DNA from 4 places in the Mesorhizobium sp. P2_C5_2 genome. Region 2 is predicted to be linked to each of the others. Evidence: predicted binding sites of a transcription regulator. Region 2 holds the regulator's gene; each other region holds the start of a gene.
The links. The regulator LexA, encoded in region 2, represses DNA repair genes until DNA is damaged. The targets are predictions, from matches to a motif close to TGTTCNNNNTGTGTTCNG.
Positions count from the first base shown of each region.

Region 1: the regulator LexA is predicted to act here: its motif matches at 1,835-1,852, upstream of AC1D1B_RS27425 (helicase-related protein).
Region 3: the regulator LexA is predicted to act here: its motif matches at 2,245-2,262, upstream of AC1D1B_RS10690 (2'-5' RNA ligase family protein).
Region 4: the regulator LexA is predicted to act here: its motif matches at 1,860-1,877, upstream of recA (recombinase RecA).

Region 1 covers NZ_JBFUDV010000008.1:192,613-196,824, reverse strand. Annotated here, with positions in the region: gene AC1D1B_RS27425 (helicase-related protein) at 1-1,668, opposite strand, end outside; gene phbB (acetoacetyl-CoA reductase) at 2,379-3,104, opposite strand; gene AC1D1B_RS27415 (acetyl-CoA C-acetyltransferase) at 3,193-4,212, opposite strand, start outside.
Region 2 covers NZ_JBFUDV010000004.1:616,301-620,512, forward strand. Annotated here, with positions in the region: gene AC1D1B_RS18225 (ComEC/Rec2 family competence protein) at 1-1,353, shown strand, start outside; gene lexA (transcriptional repressor LexA) at 1,347-2,099, opposite strand; gene AC1D1B_RS18235 (GntR family transcriptional regulator) at 2,319-3,098, opposite strand; gene kynU (kynureninase) at 3,265-4,212, shown strand, end outside.
Region 3 covers NZ_JBFUDV010000002.1:768,567-772,778, reverse strand. Annotated here, with positions in the region: gene AC1D1B_RS10700 (ABC transporter ATP-binding protein) at 1-685, shown strand, start outside; gene AC1D1B_RS10695 (aldehyde dehydrogenase family protein) at 723-2,150, shown strand; gene AC1D1B_RS10690 (2'-5' RNA ligase family protein) at 2,302-2,925, shown strand; gene AC1D1B_RS10685 (SnoaL-like domain-containing protein) at 3,063-3,416, shown strand; gene AC1D1B_RS10680 (SRPBCC family protein) at 3,499-3,978, opposite strand; gene AC1D1B_RS10675 (ArsR/SmtB family transcription factor) at 3,975-4,212, opposite strand, start outside.
Region 4 covers NZ_JBFUDV010000004.1:391,886-396,097, forward strand. Annotated here, with positions in the region: gene AC1D1B_RS17065 (pseudouridine-5'-phosphate glycosidase) at 1-637, opposite strand, end outside; gene AC1D1B_RS17070 (carbohydrate kinase family protein) at 708-1,652, opposite strand; gene recA (recombinase RecA) at 1,937-3,037, shown strand; gene alaS (alanine--tRNA ligase) at 3,298-4,212, shown strand, end outside.

The DNA.
Region 1 (4,212 bases), on a different contig from region 2:
GCAGGCGCCGAAGCGTTCGGCGCGTGCCTCGAACTCGGCGGCCAGCGCTTTTTGCGCCGCCGTGCGCACGGCCTTGGCGTCTTCGCCGCCGGCGCTCTGGTCGGCGGTGAAGCGGAACCCCTGCAACTCGCCGACATGATGGCCTTCGACAAGGACGGTTCCGGTAGGACTGATTTCGGCTTCAGGCATTGTATTTTCTCTAAGGCGCCGCATGAGGACGGAAGTCCTGCGGTCTACAAACCGTTTCGTCAACCGCTCATGCAGCGCATCCGACAATCTGTCTTCGATTTCACGCGTCTTTTCCTGCCAGTGTGCCTGATCGGCCAGCCAGCCCGGCCGGTTGGACACGAATGTCCAGGTGCGGATCTGGGCAATCCGGTGCGACAGCGTGTCGATGTCACCCTCGGTCGTGTCGGCGCGGCGCACCTGCTCGGCCATGTAATTCTCGTCGACATGGCCGTGTTTGGCGAGGTCCGTATAGATCGAGGCGATCAGGTCGGAGTGCTGGGCCGGTGCGATCTTTCTGTAGTCGGGGAGAGCACAGGCTTCCCACAGTAGCGCCACGCGCTTGGCATTGGTGGCGAGGGCGCGGATGTCCTCGTCGCGGGAGAGATGTTCGAGCGCCTGCGCATCTACCGCCGGCAGCGCCCGCGTCAGGCCTTCGACCGGCGCGTTGGTCTCGATCGAGCGCTTCAGGGCATCGAGGCTGGCGAAATCGAAATGCGCGGTGCGCCACTGCAGCACCTTCACCGGATCGAATTCATGCCCTTCGATGCGCTTGACCAGTTCCTCGTCCAGCGGATCGACCTGGCCGGTGACGCCGAAGGTGCCGTCGCGCAGATGCCGGCCGGCGCGGCCAGCGATCTGGCCGAGCTCGGCCGCCGTCAGATTTCGGTACTGGTAGCCGTCGAATTTGCGGTTCTGGGCGAAGGCGACATGGTCGAGATCGAGGTTGAGACCCATGCCGATGGCGTCGGTGGCAACGAGATAGTCGACGTCGCCCGCCTGGAACATTGCCACCTGGGCGTTGCGGGTGCGTGGCGACAGCGCGCCGAGTACGACCGCAGCACCGCCCTGCTGGCGGCGGATCAGCTCGCCGATGGCATAGACCTCGTCGGCGGAGAAGGCGACGATGGCGGTGCGACGCGGCAAACGGGTCAGCTTCTTCGAGCCGGCATAGGCCAGATGCGACAGCCGTGGCCGCGTCACCACCGAGACGCCCTTCAGCAGGCGCTGCAAAATGCCATGCATGGTGGCGGCGCCAAGCAGCAGTGTTTCCTGGCGGCCACGCAGATGCAGGATGCGGTCGGTGAAGATGTGGCCGCGCTCGAGGTCGCCGGCGAGCTGCACCTCGTCAATGGCGACGAAGGCGGCGTCGGTCTCGCGCGGCATGGCTTCGACAGTGCAGACCGAATATTTCGCGCCAGGCGGCTGGATTTTCTCCTCGCCGGTGATGAGCGCCACTCTGTGGGCGCCGACCTTTTCGCAGACGCGGGCGTAGACTTCGCGGGCCAGCAGGCGGAGCGGCAGGCCGATGATGCCGCTCTCATGCGCCACCATGCGCTCGATGGCGAGATGGGTCTTGCCGGTGTTGGTCGGACCCAGCACGGCGGTCACGTCGCGGCCCGACAGGATCAGCGGCTCGGTGTGTTTCGGCTGGATGTTCATCGGCCCGGAAATGAGGCTTTCTGCATCGTGTTGTCGGGAGCGCGCCTCGCATGGCGCGTATGACAGGCGACACATAGGGATTTCGGGCGCGAAGCGAAAGCGGAATGTTCCGGCCGTCAGTCCCGCCGTCCTCCTTCGAGGTCCGGATTCGCTCCCGATTAACAGTTGGAACGAGTCTGGAACGAATCGGCGACGAATCAGTGACTCCTGCGGATTCCGCTTTTGTTCACGGCTACATGTGGATTTTGCGACCGGGAGTCTCACCACATGCTGAATCCGTTGAACTGGCCCGATTCATGCAAGACGAGCTTTCGCGTTAACCTTAGCCGGCGAAGCCTCATCGCGCTCCAACAGGCCTCGGCCAAGATTATGAAATTATTGACTTTTCTTAACCGATCTTAACCATTTGGCTGAGTTTTCCGGCCTTCGCCATTAACATTTCGGTCAAAGCAGGAACGAATCGGGGACGAATGAGCGATGTTGAGATTTTCACGTTCTGTTCACCCCAACATGTTGTGTTATCCACAGCTTGCCCGCCGAGAATTCACAGCTTGTGAAGCGGGTTTTGCACAGGCCAGGCGAGAGGCGTTAATCTTTGCGTGCCGGAACGGGGCAGCGTCTCATGCGTAGGCTCTGGGAGCATAGCCGGTCGGCGATAAAAAACGGGCCGTGAACCGGCCCGTTTTCTTCCTTAGGCGAAACATTGGTCCTCAGGCGAAGTATTGGCCGCCATTGGCGGTGATGGTCGAGCCGGTGATGAAGCCGGCGTCTTCGGAGGCGAGGAAGACGACGCAGCGCGCGATCTCTTCCGGTTCGCCGAGCCGGCCGACCGGGATCTGCGGAATGATGCGCTCATTGAGCACCTTCTCGTCGATCGCCTTGACCATCTCGGTGGCGATGTAGCCGGGGCAGATGACGTTGACGGTGATGCCCGCGCGAGCCCCTTCCTGGGCCAATGCCTTGGAGAAGCCGATGTCACCGGCCTTGGCGGCGGAATAGTTGACCTGGCCGGCCTGGCCCTTCTGGCCGTTGATCGAGGAGATGGTGATGACGCGGCCGAATTTGCGGTCGCGCATGCCGCCCCACAGCGGATGCGTCATGTTGAAGACGCCGGAGAGGTTGGTGTCGATGACCTCTTTCCACTGCTCACGCGTCAGCTTGTGGAACATGGCGTCGCGGGTGATGCCGGCATTGTTGACCAGCACCGAGACCGGGCCAAGATCGGCCTCGACCTGTTTGATCCCGGCCGCGCAGGCGTCGTAGTCGGCGACCGACCACTTGTAGGTCTTGATGCCGGTTTCCGCGCTGAATTTCCCAGCCGCTTCGTCATTGCCGGCATAGTTGGCGGCAACCGTGTAACCCGCATTCTTCAGGCCGACCGATATGGCGGCGCCGATGCCCCGCGATCCACCGGTGACGAGCGCTACTTTGGTCATGTGTCCTCCCTGGCATTAAAGTTGTCGCATGAACGAGTGGGTAATTCCTCTTTCCCCACTCGTTTTTCGTCAGTGCCTTGTTTCGTTCTTACAGCGCTTCCACGCACAGAGCGACGCCCATGCCGCCGCCGATGCACAGCGTGGCGAGGCCTTTCTTGGCGCCGCGGCGGCGCATTTCGAAAACCAGCGTGTTGAAGACGCGCGCGCCCGAAGCGCCGATCGGATGGCCGATGGCGATCGCGCCGCCATTGACGTTGACGATCGACGTATCCCAGCCCATGCCCTTGTTGACGGCGCAGGCCTGCGCGGCGAAGGCTTCATTGGCCTCGACGAGGTCGAGGTCCTTGACCGACCAGCCGGCCTTCTCCAGCGCCCGCTTCGAGGCGGGAATAGGTCCGGTTCCCATGATCGCCGGATCGACGCCGGCGGTGGCCCACGATGCGATGCGCACCAGCGGCGTGATGCCGCGCCGCGTGGCTTCAGCCTCGGTCATCAGCAGCGCGCCGGCGGCGCCGTCATTGATGCCGGAAGCGTTGGCGGCGGTCACCGTGCCGTCCTTGTCGAAGGCCGGCTTCAGCTTGGTCATGCCGTCGATGGTGGCGCCGTGGCGGATGTATTCATCCTGGTCGACAATGGTGTCGCCTTTCCTGCCCTTGATGGTGACGGCGACGATCTCGTCCTTGAACTTGCCGCCCTTCTGCGCGGCCTCGGCCTTGTTCTGCGAGGCCAGTGCAAACTGGTCCTGGTCGTCGCGGGTGATCTGGAACTGGCGGGCGACGTTCTCGGCGGTGTTGCCCATGTGGTAGCCGTTGAAGGCGTCCCACAGGCCGTCCTTGATCATGGTGTCGATCATCTTGTAGTCGCCCATCTTGACGCCGGCACGCAGGTGCTCAGCGTGCGGCGACAGCGACATCGATTCCTGGCCGCCGGCGATGATCACCTTGGCGTCGCCGGTGGCGATCTGCTGCATACCGAGCGCGATGGCGCGCAGGCCCGAGCCGCAAACCTGGTTGAGGCCCCAGGCGGTCGTCTCCTTGGGCAGGCCGGCATTGATCGACGCCTGGCGGGCGGGGTTCTGACCCTGTGCCGCGGTCAGCACCTGGCCGAG
Region 2 (4,212 bases):
CCAGTCAAGAAATATGCGGCCGCCGCGGCCCTTGTCTCCATCGCCGCTTATCTCGTCATTTCAGGCGTCGTGGTTGCCGCCGAGCGCAGCTTCATCATGCTGGGGGTCATGCTCGTCGCGGTGCTGTTCGACCGTGCTGCGCTCACCATGCGCAATCTGGCGATCTCGGCCATCGCCGTCATCCTGGTGTCGCCGCATGAGGTCGTCGGCCCCAGTTTCCAGATGTCGTTTGCCGCAACCGCCGCGCTCGTCGGCGCCTATGCCGGCTGGGCCGACTACCGCGCCGACAAGGTGAGGCCGCCGCCGGCGAAACGCTCCTTTGTCGGCTTCCTGTCGCGAAAATTCCTGCTGGCCATGGGCGGCCTTGCCATGACCTCGATTATCGCTGGCAGTGCTACCGTGCTGTTTGCCATCTGGCATTTTCAGCGCGTGTCGCCGCTCAGCCTACTCGCCAATCTCACAGTAATGCCGATCGTCTCGCTGGTGGTCATGCCGTTCGCCGTGCTCAGCGCGCTGGCTATGCCGTTCGGCGCCGATGGGCCGTTCCTCTATGTGATGGGCAAGGGCCTGACCGCGATGATCGCTATATCGGCCTGGATTTCCGAGCGCTCGCCGGTCGATGCCGTCGGGTTGATCTCCATCCGCTCGGTGCTGCTGGTGGCGGTCGCCCTCGTCATTGCAACCATGGCCACCACCTGGCTGAGGCTGGCGGCCATTCCCTTCGCGCTGGCCGGCCTGTTGACGGTGCCGCAGGTGCGCACGCCTGATGTGCTCATTTCCGAGGATGCGCATTTGGTGGCTGTGCCTATCGGTGGCGGCGAACTCGCGCTCAATCGCGAACGCTTCAACGAATTCACCACAGATAACTGGAAACGCGCGCTGAGGGCCGAAACGATTATCCCGCCTGAGATATTCGAGGCAACAGACACGCGGTTCGATCTCGATCCACTCGATCTGCCGCCAGGCGCGCCCTTCTATTGCAGGAGCGATCTCTGCATTGCTCGGCATCCATCCGGTGCCATCATCGCGCTGGCGAAGGATCGCAAGACGGCCCGGCCGGCCTGCGCTTTCGCGAGCCTGATCGTCATCGACGATGCCACCGCCTACAATCCGTGCCGCGACCCGCTGGTGCTGGTCGTGACGAAGAAGCAGCTTGCCCGCCACGGCAGTGCCGCCGTCTTCTTCGATCCGCGATTGGCCGCGACAGCGCCAACCATCCGCTTCGCCGTCGACAAGCCTTATCGTCCCTGGCACGAGCAACGCCGCTTCTCACGCGAAGCGCGCGGCCTGCCGCCCTACAAGCAGCCTGAAAGGTCGGCGAAGCCGGCGTACAAACCTGAGCCGGTTCAGTAACGCCGGATCAATCCGACGAGTTTGCCCTGCACCTTGACCCGATCCGGCCCGAAGATGCGCGTCTCATAAGCCGGGTTGGCGGCTTCCAGCGCGATCGAGGCGCCCTTGCGGCGGAAGCGTTTCAGCGTCGCTTCCTCCTCGTCGACCAGTGCCACGATGATCTCGCCGGGGCTGGCGGTGTCGGCATTGCGGATAATGACCGTATCGCCGTCGAAAATGCCGGCCTCGATCATCGAGTCGCCCTTGACCTCAAGCGCGTAGTGTTCGCCGCCCATGATCATGTCCGGCGGCACCGAGATCGAATGCGTCTGGTGCTGGATGGCGTCGATCGGCACACCGGCGGCGATGCGTCCCATCACCGGGATCGACACCGCGGAAACCGCATCGTCATTGCCGGCGGACATCGAACGCGACGATGAGGCCGGCTTGATCTGCCGGCCGAGACCGCCTTGCCCCACGCCACCTTGGCCGAGACTGCCCTGGATGACGCTTGGCGAAAACTTCCTCGCCGCATTGAGGCCGGGCGCGATCGAGTCGGGCAGCCGCAGCACTTCCAGCGCGCGCGCCCGGTTCGGCAGCCGGCGAATGAAACCGCGCTCCTCGAGCGCCGTGATCAGGCGGTGAATGCCGGACTTGGAGGCGAGGTCCAGCGCCTCCTTCATCTCGTCGAAAGACGGCGGGATTCCGCTCTCCTTCAGGCGTTCATGGATGAACATCAGAAGCTCATGTTGTTTACGCGTCAGCATCGCGGCCCCCCGGGGTTCTGAAACCAGAATCGGAAAAAACAAACCCAGAACAAACACTATCTGTTCCAGTTGTGTTCCGCAACCATTTAAAGTTTAATGAATGTGTTGACGTTTTGTTCAGCTTAACATCGGCACGCCGCAGACAGCGCCTGCGCTCGTTTGCCGGCAACGGTGTTAAACGAGACTGAAGTGCCGAGGGTCTGCGTCATCTGGGCTGGTTCACGCCTTGCCCGATCGCCGCTGCTTTTTCGGGTGGGGCTGCGCCGCATCCGCCGCGCCGCCCGGTTCACTCTGGGCATAGACCTGCAGCGTGTAGCCGATGTGAACGGTCATCAGTGTTTTTGCGCGCTCAGTGTCGCGATCAAGGGCTGCTTCCATCAGTGCGGTGTGGTGTTCGATCGCCACGGCGTCGCGCAGGGCCTCCATGGCCTTCTGGTGTCCATCCTTGCGGCCGGCAGCCGCGCGCAGCGTTGGGGCCAGGCCCAGAAAGCGGTGATGGCGATGCAATTGGTCGGAGATCGTCGCATTGAAGCGCAGCAGCCAGCTGGATGTCGCGGCATTGAGCAGCGCCGCGTGGAAGGCATCATGTTTTTCGTACCACACGTCGACGGCATCATCGGAGGGATCGTCGAGAACGGACCCACACCGTGAGAGACGATAATGGGCGGTAACGACCGCGTCTTCCCACTGACGGTCGCCCTTCTCGATCGATTCCACCAGCAAGGGCAGTTCGACCACCAGCCGCGCACGCGACAAGTCCTCGAGCTCCGCCCGAGAGACGGGAGCGACCGCAAACCCACGGTTGCTGATGGCCGTCACAAGCCGTTCGGCCTCCAGCCGCGACAGCGCCTCGCGCAGCGGCGTCCAGCCGATACCATAGGTGCCGCGCAGCGTGCTCAGCTTCAACGGCGCGGCAGGCGCCAGCCGGGTCGCAAGAATATCGCGCCTGAGCAGCCGATAGGCCGCTTCCGTCTTCGAGGACTGCTCGTCATCCAGCATCGTGACCCATTAGACAGATTGCTCGGCTGATGATTATATATCAAAGCCTTTCATTGCGTAAATTATATATAATGTTTGACAGCTTCCGGAGGACCGCTCAAGATCGCCGGCATGTTTGGGCGGGCAGGCTCCGCCGAGTGCGTTTGTCCATGGAGGGCACCGGATCATGAGCATGACACCCGATCTCGCTGCAATCGAAGCTATGGATGCCGCTGATCCGCTGCGTTCCATGCGTGAACGCTTTGTCTTGCCGGAGGGCGTGATCTATCTCGACGGCAATTCGCTGGGTGCCGCGTCACCAGCCGTCTTCAGCGAACTGCAGCAGGCCGCGACGCGGGAATGGGCGCAGGATCTCATTCGCGCCTGGAACACCGCAGGCTGGTTCAACATGCCGGTGGAACTCGGAGATCAGCTCGGACGACTGATCGGCGCGGCCAACGGGCAGACGGTGGTCTGCGACACAACCTCGATCAACATCTACAAGCTGCTGCACGCCGCGCTCGGCATGCGGCCGGATCGGTCGGTCATCGTTGCCGAGGGCGACAGTTTCCCGACCGACCTCTACATGGCCGAAGGCGTGGCCTCGACCCGGCCGGGAACGCGGCTGCGGCTGGAGGGTGTCGACGCCGCCGCAATCGAGGAGCTGATCGACGACAGCGTTGCGGTCATCCTGGTCAACCACGTCAACTACAAATCCGGCCAGTTGCGCGACATGGCGGCGCTGACGCGCAAGGCACATGACGCCGGCGCGCTGATCATCTGGGATCTCTGCCACACGGCCGGCGCCTTGCCAGTCGAACTCGACCGTGCCAACGCCGATTTCGCCGTCGGCTGCACCTACAAATACCTCAATGGCGGCCCGGGCTCGCCGGCCTTCATCTATGCTGCCGCGCGCCACCATGGCGATGTCCACCAGCCGCTCAGCGGCTGGTGGGGCCATGCGCGGCCCTTTGCCTTCGAGCAGGGCTTTGCCGTCGGCAGCGGCATCCGCCGCTTTCTGTGCGGAACGCAGCCGGTGCTGTCGATGCGGGCGCTCAAGGGCGCACTCGATATCTGGAACGATGTCGATATGACGGCGGTGCGCAAAAAGAGCATCGCGCTGACCGACCTGTTT
Region 3 (4,212 bases), on a different contig from region 2:
CGTCTCCGAACTGTCGGGCGGCCAGCGCCAGCGCGTCGCGCTCGCGCGCGCCATCGTCTGCGAGCCGCGCGTGCTGTTGCTCGACGAACCGCTCTCGGCGCTCGACGCGCATCTGCGCGAACAGATGCAGGTCGAGCTGAAGCGGCTGCAGTCGCGGCTCGGCACCACCTTCGTCATGGTCACCCACGACCAGACCGAAGCGCTGTCGATCTCCGACCGCATCGTCGTCATGAACAAGGGCCGCATCGAACAGATCGCGCCGCCGGCCACGCTGTATGACCGGCCGGCGACGAAATTCGTGGCGAGCTTCATCGGCACCATGAACCTGCTGCAATCGCGCTTCATCGGCCGCGATGGCGACCGCCTGCGCTTCGCCGCCGGCGCGCTCTCGCTGGAGGCAACATCCGAAACCGGCGACACGCCCGGCGAAGGTGCCGAACGCACCATCGGCATCCGCCCCGAAGACTTGCTGGCCACCACCGCGGCCGCCGACGGCACCGCGCCTGCGCGCGTCAACAGCATCGTCTTCCACGGCCGCACGCTGCGCCTACATGCCGAACTCGAAAAAGGCGCACCGATCGTGATCGACGCCCCGCGTCAGGCCGAAGGCTTTCAATTCAGCGTCGGCGATGTGGCGCATATCAGCCTGCGCCGGGGCGCCAACTGCCCTATGCTGCCAAGCTGATCTAACCCAATCCTTCCCCACAATCGGAGCATACCCCTTGAGCAATCATCTCAATTTCTTCATCGACGGCAAATGGGTGGCGCCCGTGGTGCCGGCGACGCTCGATGTCATCGACCCCTCGACCGAAGAGGCCTACACCAAAATTTCCGTCGGCTCGAAGGCCGATGTCGACAGAGCGGTTGCCGCTGCCAAGGCAGCCTTCCCGTCCTTCTCGCAGACCAGCAAGGCCGAGCGCCTGACGCTGCTGAAGCGCATCCTCGAAATTTACAATGAGCGCTACGAAGACATCGCCCAGGCGGTCAGCCAGGAAATGGGCGCGCCGATCACCTGGGCGCGCGAGGCGCAGGCCTGGGCCGGCCGGGCGCATATGGAAGCCACCATCAAGGCGCTGGAAGACTATGAATTCCAAGAGAAGCGCGGTGGCACCATGGTTGTCAAAGAAGCGATCGGCGTCTGCGCGCTGATCACGCCATGGAACTGGCCGCTCAACCAGATCGTCTGCAAGGTAGCGCCGGCGATTGCCGCCGGCTGCACAGTGGTGCTGAAGCCTTCCGAAATCGCGCCGATCAGCGGCATCGTCTTCTCCGAAGTGATGCAGGCCGCCGGCGTGCCGAAGGGCGTCTACAACATGATCAACGGCAACGGCCCCGATGTCGGCCAGATCATGGCTAGTCATCCCGACGTCGACATGGTGTCGTTCACCGGTTCGACCCGCGCCGGCATCATCGTCGCCAAAACGGCGGCCGAGACGGTCAAGCGCGTGGCGCAGGAGCTCGGCGGCAAGTCGGCCAACATCGTGCTGCCGGATGCCGATTTCGAGAGAGCGGTGCGCAAGGGCGTCAACGCCTGTTTCGGCAACAGCGGCCAGTCCTGCGACGCGCCGACCCGCATGCTGGTGCCGGCCGCCCGCCACGACGAGGCGCTGGCCATCGCCAAGAAGGCCGCCGAAGCCCACAATGTCGGCGATCCCCGCTCGGAAGACACCAAGCTCGGACCGGTCGTCTCGAACATTCAATACGACAAGATCCAGCGCCTGATCGAAGCCGGCATCAAGGAAGGCGCGACGCTCGTCACCGGCGGCCCCGGCCGGCCGGAGCACCTTAACCGTGGCTACTATGTCCGCCCGACCGTCTTCGGTCACGTCACGCCCGGCATGACCATCGAGAAGGAAGAAATCTTCGGCCCGGTGCTGTCGGTCATTTCCTACAGCGACGATGACGACGCGGTGAAGATCGCCAACGACACGGTCTATGGCCTTGCCGCCTACGTGCAGTCCGGCGACATCGACCACGCCCGCAAGGTGGCGGCACAGCTGCGCGCCGGCCAGGTCTCGATCAACTATCCGGAGTGGGACACCTTCGCCCCCTTCGGTGGCTACAAGCAGTCCGGCAACGGCCGCGAATATGCCGACTGGGCGATCCACGATTTTCTCGAGGTCAAGGGCATCATCGGCTACGGAGCGTAGACTGCGGACCCTGCTCGGCAGGACGTCCTCAATTTGTTGAAATCGCGGGCGCTGGTGCGGAAAGCATCAGCGCCCGTTTCGTTTCCACTTGATTTGTTCTCTTTTTGTTCTATAGTCGTCGATCGGATACAATTGCCAGGCGAGATTGGTTGTGAGTGGGCAATTTTCATTCGGGACTGCGCAAAACGGTCAGACGTTTTTCCAATGGGACAATCTAATCCCGGTCCGCGAACCGCATCTGTTCTACGGATGTCTGGTCGAAGACCCGATCAACGCAATGCTGAGGCGCAAGGCCGAGCATTATGACCAGGAACTGGGATTGCGGGGGCGGCTGACGCCAACCGATCAAATGCACATAAGCCTGATCGGCCTTGGTGATGGCAAGCAGAAGCGTGTGGTGGAGATTGCTCGCCATGTCGGGTTGCTTATCCAGGCCGCGCCATTCGATGTTTGCTTCGATCGCCTCTCGGCTTTCGGCGGCGGGGCGTTGGTGCTTCGCAGCAGCGACCATTCACCAGCATTGCAAGCCTTCTGGCGAAAGCTCTCTGCCGTGATTGACGACAGCCCGCTAAAACCTTTCGTCACGAACTCGGTGGAGCCGCATGTCACGTTGCTTCGCGACAGACTGGGCGTGCCGAAGGTGCGGGAACGAATCGTCGAGCCGATGTCGTGGACGGTACGGAGTTTTGCGCTGATCCGCAGCCACCAGGGTAAATACCAATGTCCAGCGACATGGCGATTGACCGGTCAGGACGATGCCTTGGCCGGCATGTGAGCCGCCGCCCCAAATCATCGTCACATAGCTGCGCTATATCCATCTCCTGACACAGCTTGTCAGCTAATGTGAGGGCAGCGGTGGCGGGCCGGCAAGCGCTTCCCTACTTGCAATGCGTCTGAACAGGAGGAACACACATGACCATCGCGGATATTGCCAAGGATTTCACCGAAATGCTCCAGCAGGGCGATCACCTGGGTGCTGGTGCAAAATACAATGCCGATGACGTCGTCAGCCTCGAAGCCATGGAGGGACCGATGGCCATCGCCCACGGCAAGGAGGCTCTCAAACAGAAGGGCCAGTGGTGGCAAGAGAACCATGAAGTGCATGGCGGCTCGATCGAGGGCCCTTATGTCAATGGCGACCAGTTCGCGGTGCGCTTCAAGTTTGACATAACGCCCAAGGCCACCGGCGAGCGTGTCACCATGGACGAGGTTGGTGTGTACACGGTCAAGAACGGCAAGATCACCGAAGAGCGCTTCTATTATTAAGGCCGGAATACAGCCGGCTTTCGGCTCACCTGAATGATCCATATGGCGGCCGGGACAACGTCCTGGCCGCCATATGAAAAGCTCAAATCGTCTTCACATACTGCGCCAACTGGTCGGCCACCGTGCCCCAGCCGTCGAAGAAGCCCATCTCTTCATGATTGTTGCGGGTGGCCTCATCGCGATGGATCGCGGTGGCGGTGTAGCGTGTGCCCTTGCCGTCCGGATGCAGGGAAATGACCGCGGTGATGAACGGCTCGCCTGACGGCCGGTAGCCCGGCAGCAGCGCGTCCGTCCACACCAGCCGCTCGTTCTCCACGATGTCGAGGTAGCAGCAAAGGCGGTCGTTCACCTCCTTGCCATCGGGCGACTGCATGCGGGTGCGAAACAGCCCGCCTGGCCGCAGATCGATCTCGCAATCGGTGATCAGCCATGGTTTCGGCGTGAACCATTGCTTGACGTGCTCCGGCGTCGTCCAGGCGCGCCACAGCAATTCGCGCGGCGCATCGATGACGCGCTCCAGCACAAGGTCCAGTCTGGGATCCGGCTTGAAAGGATAGCTCACTTTTCCTGCTCCTTGAGGCTCATCACATAGGCGTCGAACTGATCGAGGCGGCGCTCCCACAGCGTGCGCTGTTCGGCCAGCCAGTTTTCGGCGAGCTGCAGCGGCTCGGGCGCCAGCTGATAGGTCCTGATACGGCCAATCTTTTCCGATCGCACCAGACCGCAGCCTTCCAGCACCTTGAGGTGTTCGATGAAGGAAGGCAGCGCCATCTCGAAAGGCTGCGCCAACTCGCTG
Region 4 (4,212 bases), 220 kb from region 2:
TCTCTTCCGGAGTGTGCAGGGTCAGCGGGGCGCGAAACCGCGATTGCCGCGACCAGAAGGCCGGCATGGTTTCGCAGCCATGGCCGATGACCGGCACGCCGCGCGTTTCCAGCACTTCCAGCGTCTTTTCAATGTCGAGGATCGCCTTGGCGCCGGCCGAGACGACGATGACCGGCGTGCGCGCCAGCTCGTCGAGATCGGCCGAAATGTCGAAGCTTTTTTCGGCACCCTTGTGCACGCCGCCGATGCCGCCAGTGGCGAAGACCTTTATCCCGACCATGTCGGCCGCGATCATGGTGGCGGCGACCGTGGTGCCGCCGGTGCGGCCTTGCGCCACCGCAAAGCCGAGATCGGCGCGCGACAGTTTCATCGCGTCGCCGGTCATTGCCAGCGACTCGCGCTCGCCGTCTGACAGGCCGATCTTGATGCGGCCGGCGACCACGGCGATCGTCGCCGGCACCGCGCCATTGTCCAAAATGATCTTCTCGACATTGGCCGCCATGGCGCCATTGTCGGGGTAGGGCATGCCATGGGTGATGATGGTGCTCTCCAGCGCCACCACCGGCCGGCCGGCGGCAAGCGCCTCGGCCACCGGCTTGTGGATGTCGATGAAGGGGCGGGCGCTTTGCGGGGTCATGATGGTCTCCGATCCGGTGCGCCGCACGTCCCCTTGGACGCCGTGCTCTGACAATGGCAATTCGCCGCCCTCATGCCATTTCCTGCGCGTCGGGCACAAGGGCCAGCGCCTCGGCGAAGGTCTCGGCCGTAAAAGCGGGGACCGCGTCCGCGCTTTCGATGGCAAGCGTTGCCGCGGCCACGCCCTCGCGCAGGGCCCGGCGCAGAGGCAGGCCGCGCAGCAGGGCAGCGATGGTAGCACCCGCCAGCGCGTCGCCGGCGCCGGTGACGTCGGCAATTTTTCTGGGCGCCGGCGGCAGGATGGAGAAGGCGCCGGCTTCATCGAAACCCAGCACTGGGCCATCGCCCGCCGTCACCACGCCACTCCTGAGGCCGCTGCAGCGCAAGCCGTCGACGGTCTCGCGCTCGGTGGCATTGGTGCTGACGCCGGCCAGCACCATGGCCTCGCGCCGGTTCATGAAGATCTGCGCGAGCTCCTTCAGCACCGGTATCAGCCGCACCACCTTGGCCGGCGAAATGGCAATGGCGTAGACCGGCTTGCCGGCAGCCAACCCCACCAGCCGTTCCAGCGCGGAGGACGGCAGATTGGCGTCGCACAGCACCGCGTCGGCCTCCGCAACCACCTCGCGCACCTTGGAGCGGCGGATCTGCTTGGGGAACGCCAGATCGTAGAGCGCCATGTCGGCAAAGCCGGTGATCAGTTCGCCGTCGCTGTCGATCAGCGCTGTGTAACTCGGCGTCGTGCGGTCGAGGAACACAGCCGACAGATCGGCAATGCCGGCTTCAGCGATGGCGCGCGACACCGTGTCGGCCGAGGCATCGCCGCCGCGTACCGATAGCAGCGAGGCCGAGACGCCGCGTCGCACGAGGCTGCGCAGCGCGTTGAAGACGCCGCCGCCGACATCCTCGCGCATCGTGCCGGGATTGGAGGCAGCCGGCACGTAAGCGCCGGACACCTGGCCGCGCCGGTCGATATGGGCGCCGCCCACGGCGAGGATTTTTGCAGATTTCACCATGCCGGCGATATGACCTTTGTTATTCCTGCCGCACAAGCGCTAGGCTGTGCGGCGGAGCTTCGCAGGCAAGCCAGCGATTCGGGTTGATCGAAACAGCCGGACCGGCTGGCCCAATGTCGGATGCATCCGGAAACAGAGCCCTGAGACAAAAAAAGAACAAATCCGGATACTGATTGTTTTTCAGTTATTTGATCCCCCTTGCCAAACGAGAACAAAAAAGGTACAAACTGGGGCAGGGATTACGGATTGTCCGGCCTTCATTGACGACCAAGGGGTGATGTATCATGGCTCAGAATTCTTTGCGGCTTGTAGAGGACAAAGCGGTGGACAAATCAAAGGCTCTGGACGCGGCGCTGTCGCAAATCGAGCGCGCATTCGGCAAGGGCTCGATCATGCGGCTGGGTGCCAATGAGCAGGTCGTCGAGATCGAAACCGTGCCGACCGGATCGCTCGGCCTTGACATCGCGCTTGGCGTCGGCGGCCTGCCGCGCGGCCGCATCGTCGAGATTTACGGGCCGGAAAGCTCGGGCAAGACGACGCTGGCGCTGCACACGGTTGCCGAAGCCCAGAAGAAGGGCGGCATCTGCGCCTTCGTCGATGCCGAGCACGCGCTCGATCCGGTCTATGCCCGCAAGCTCGGCGTTGACCTCGAAAACCTACTGATCTCGCAGCCCGACACCGGCGAGCAGGCGCTGGAGATCTGCGATACCCTGGTGCGTTCCGGCGCCATCGACGTGCTGGTGGTCGATTCGGTCGCAGCACTGACGCCACGCGCCGAAATCGAAGGCGAGATGGGCGATTCGCTGCCCGGTCTGCAGGCGCGTTTGATGAGCCAGGCGCTGCGCAAGCTGACCGCCTCGATCTCGCGCTCCAACACCATGGTCATCTTCATCAACCAGATCCGCATGAAGATCGGCGTCATGTTCGGTTCGCCGGAAACCACGACCGGCGGCAACGCGCTGAAATTCTATGCTTCGGTCCGCCTCGACATCCGCCGCATCGGCTCGGTCAAGGACCGCGACGAGGTCGTCGGCAACCAGACCCGCGTCAAGGTGGTCAAGAACAAGCTGGCGCCGCCCTTCAAGGTAGTCGAGTTCGACATCATGTATGGCGAGGGCGTGTCGAAGACCGGCGAACTGGTCGACCTCGGCGTCAAGGCCGGCGTGGTCGAAAAGTCAGGCGCCTGGTTCTCCTACAATTCGCAGCGCCTCGGCCAGGGCCGAGAGAACGCAAAGCTGTTCTTGCGCGACAATCCCGACACGGCGCGTGAGATTGAACTGGCGCTGCGGCAGAATGCCGGGCTGATCGCCGAGAAATTCCTCGAAAATGGTGGCCCTGAGCGCGGCGAAGACGACGGCTTTGAGGAAGAATCCGGCGCCATGTAAGGCACTCGCCAGAGTTCGGCCATAAATCAGGCATATCATCTGATGCTTAAGTAACAGAGTTCTTTGTATCGCGTTCCAAACCGCCGGCCTTCGCGCCGGCGGTTTTCGTTTTTGGAAGTCCGGCGAACGCACGGATTGGCCCAATTCCGTGTTTCTGGACAGGGTGCGGTGCGACCGCTAAAAGGCCAAGTCCATCTTCCAATGGGCAACGTCCATTTGCCGCCGGCCGCGCCGGCGGTTTTCGCGAAAAGGCAGCAGTCATGAGTGGCGTGAACGAGATCCGGTCGACATTTCTCGACTATTTCCGCAAGGAGGGCCACGAGGTCGTGGCCTCGAGCCCGCTTGTGCCGCGCAACGACCCGACGCTGATGTTCACCAATGCCGGCATGGTACAGTTCAAGAATGTCTTCACCGGTCTGGAGAAGCGGCCCTATTCGCGTGCCACGACCGCGCAGAAAAGCGTGCGCGCCGGCGGCAAGCACAACGACCTCGACAATGTCGGCTACACCGCGCGCCACCTGACCTTCTTCGAGATGCTCGGCAATTTCTCCTTCGGCGACTATTTCAAGGAGCGCGCAATCGAGCTTGCCTGGAACCTGATCACCAAGGAGTTCGGGCTGAACAAGGACAAGCTGCTGGTCACGGTCTATCACACCGATGACGAGGCGGCCGGCTTCTGGAAGAAGATCGCCGGTTTCTCCGACGACCGCATCATCCGCATCCCGACCTCGGACAATTTCTGGGCGATGGGCGACACCGGACCGTGCGGCCCGTGCTCGGAAATCTTCATCGACCGCGGCGAGCACATCTGGGGCGGCCCTCCCGGCAGCCCGGAAGAGGACGGCGATCGCTTCCTCGAATTCTGGAACCTGGTGTTCATGCAGTATGAGCAGGTCACCAAGGAAGAGCGTATCGACCTGCCGCGGCCGTCGATCGACACCGGCATGGGCCTGGAGCGCATGGCCTCCATCCTGCAAGGGGTGGAGAGCGTCTTCGAGACCGATCTGTTCCGCCACCTGATCGATGCGGCCTCGTCCGCGCTCGGGCAGGGACCAGACAAGGAGACGGTCGCGTCCTTCCGCGTCATTGCCGACCATCTGCGCTCGTCCTCCTTCCTGGTGGCGGATGGCGTGCTGCCGTCCAATGAGGGCCGCGGCTATGTGCTGCGTCGCATT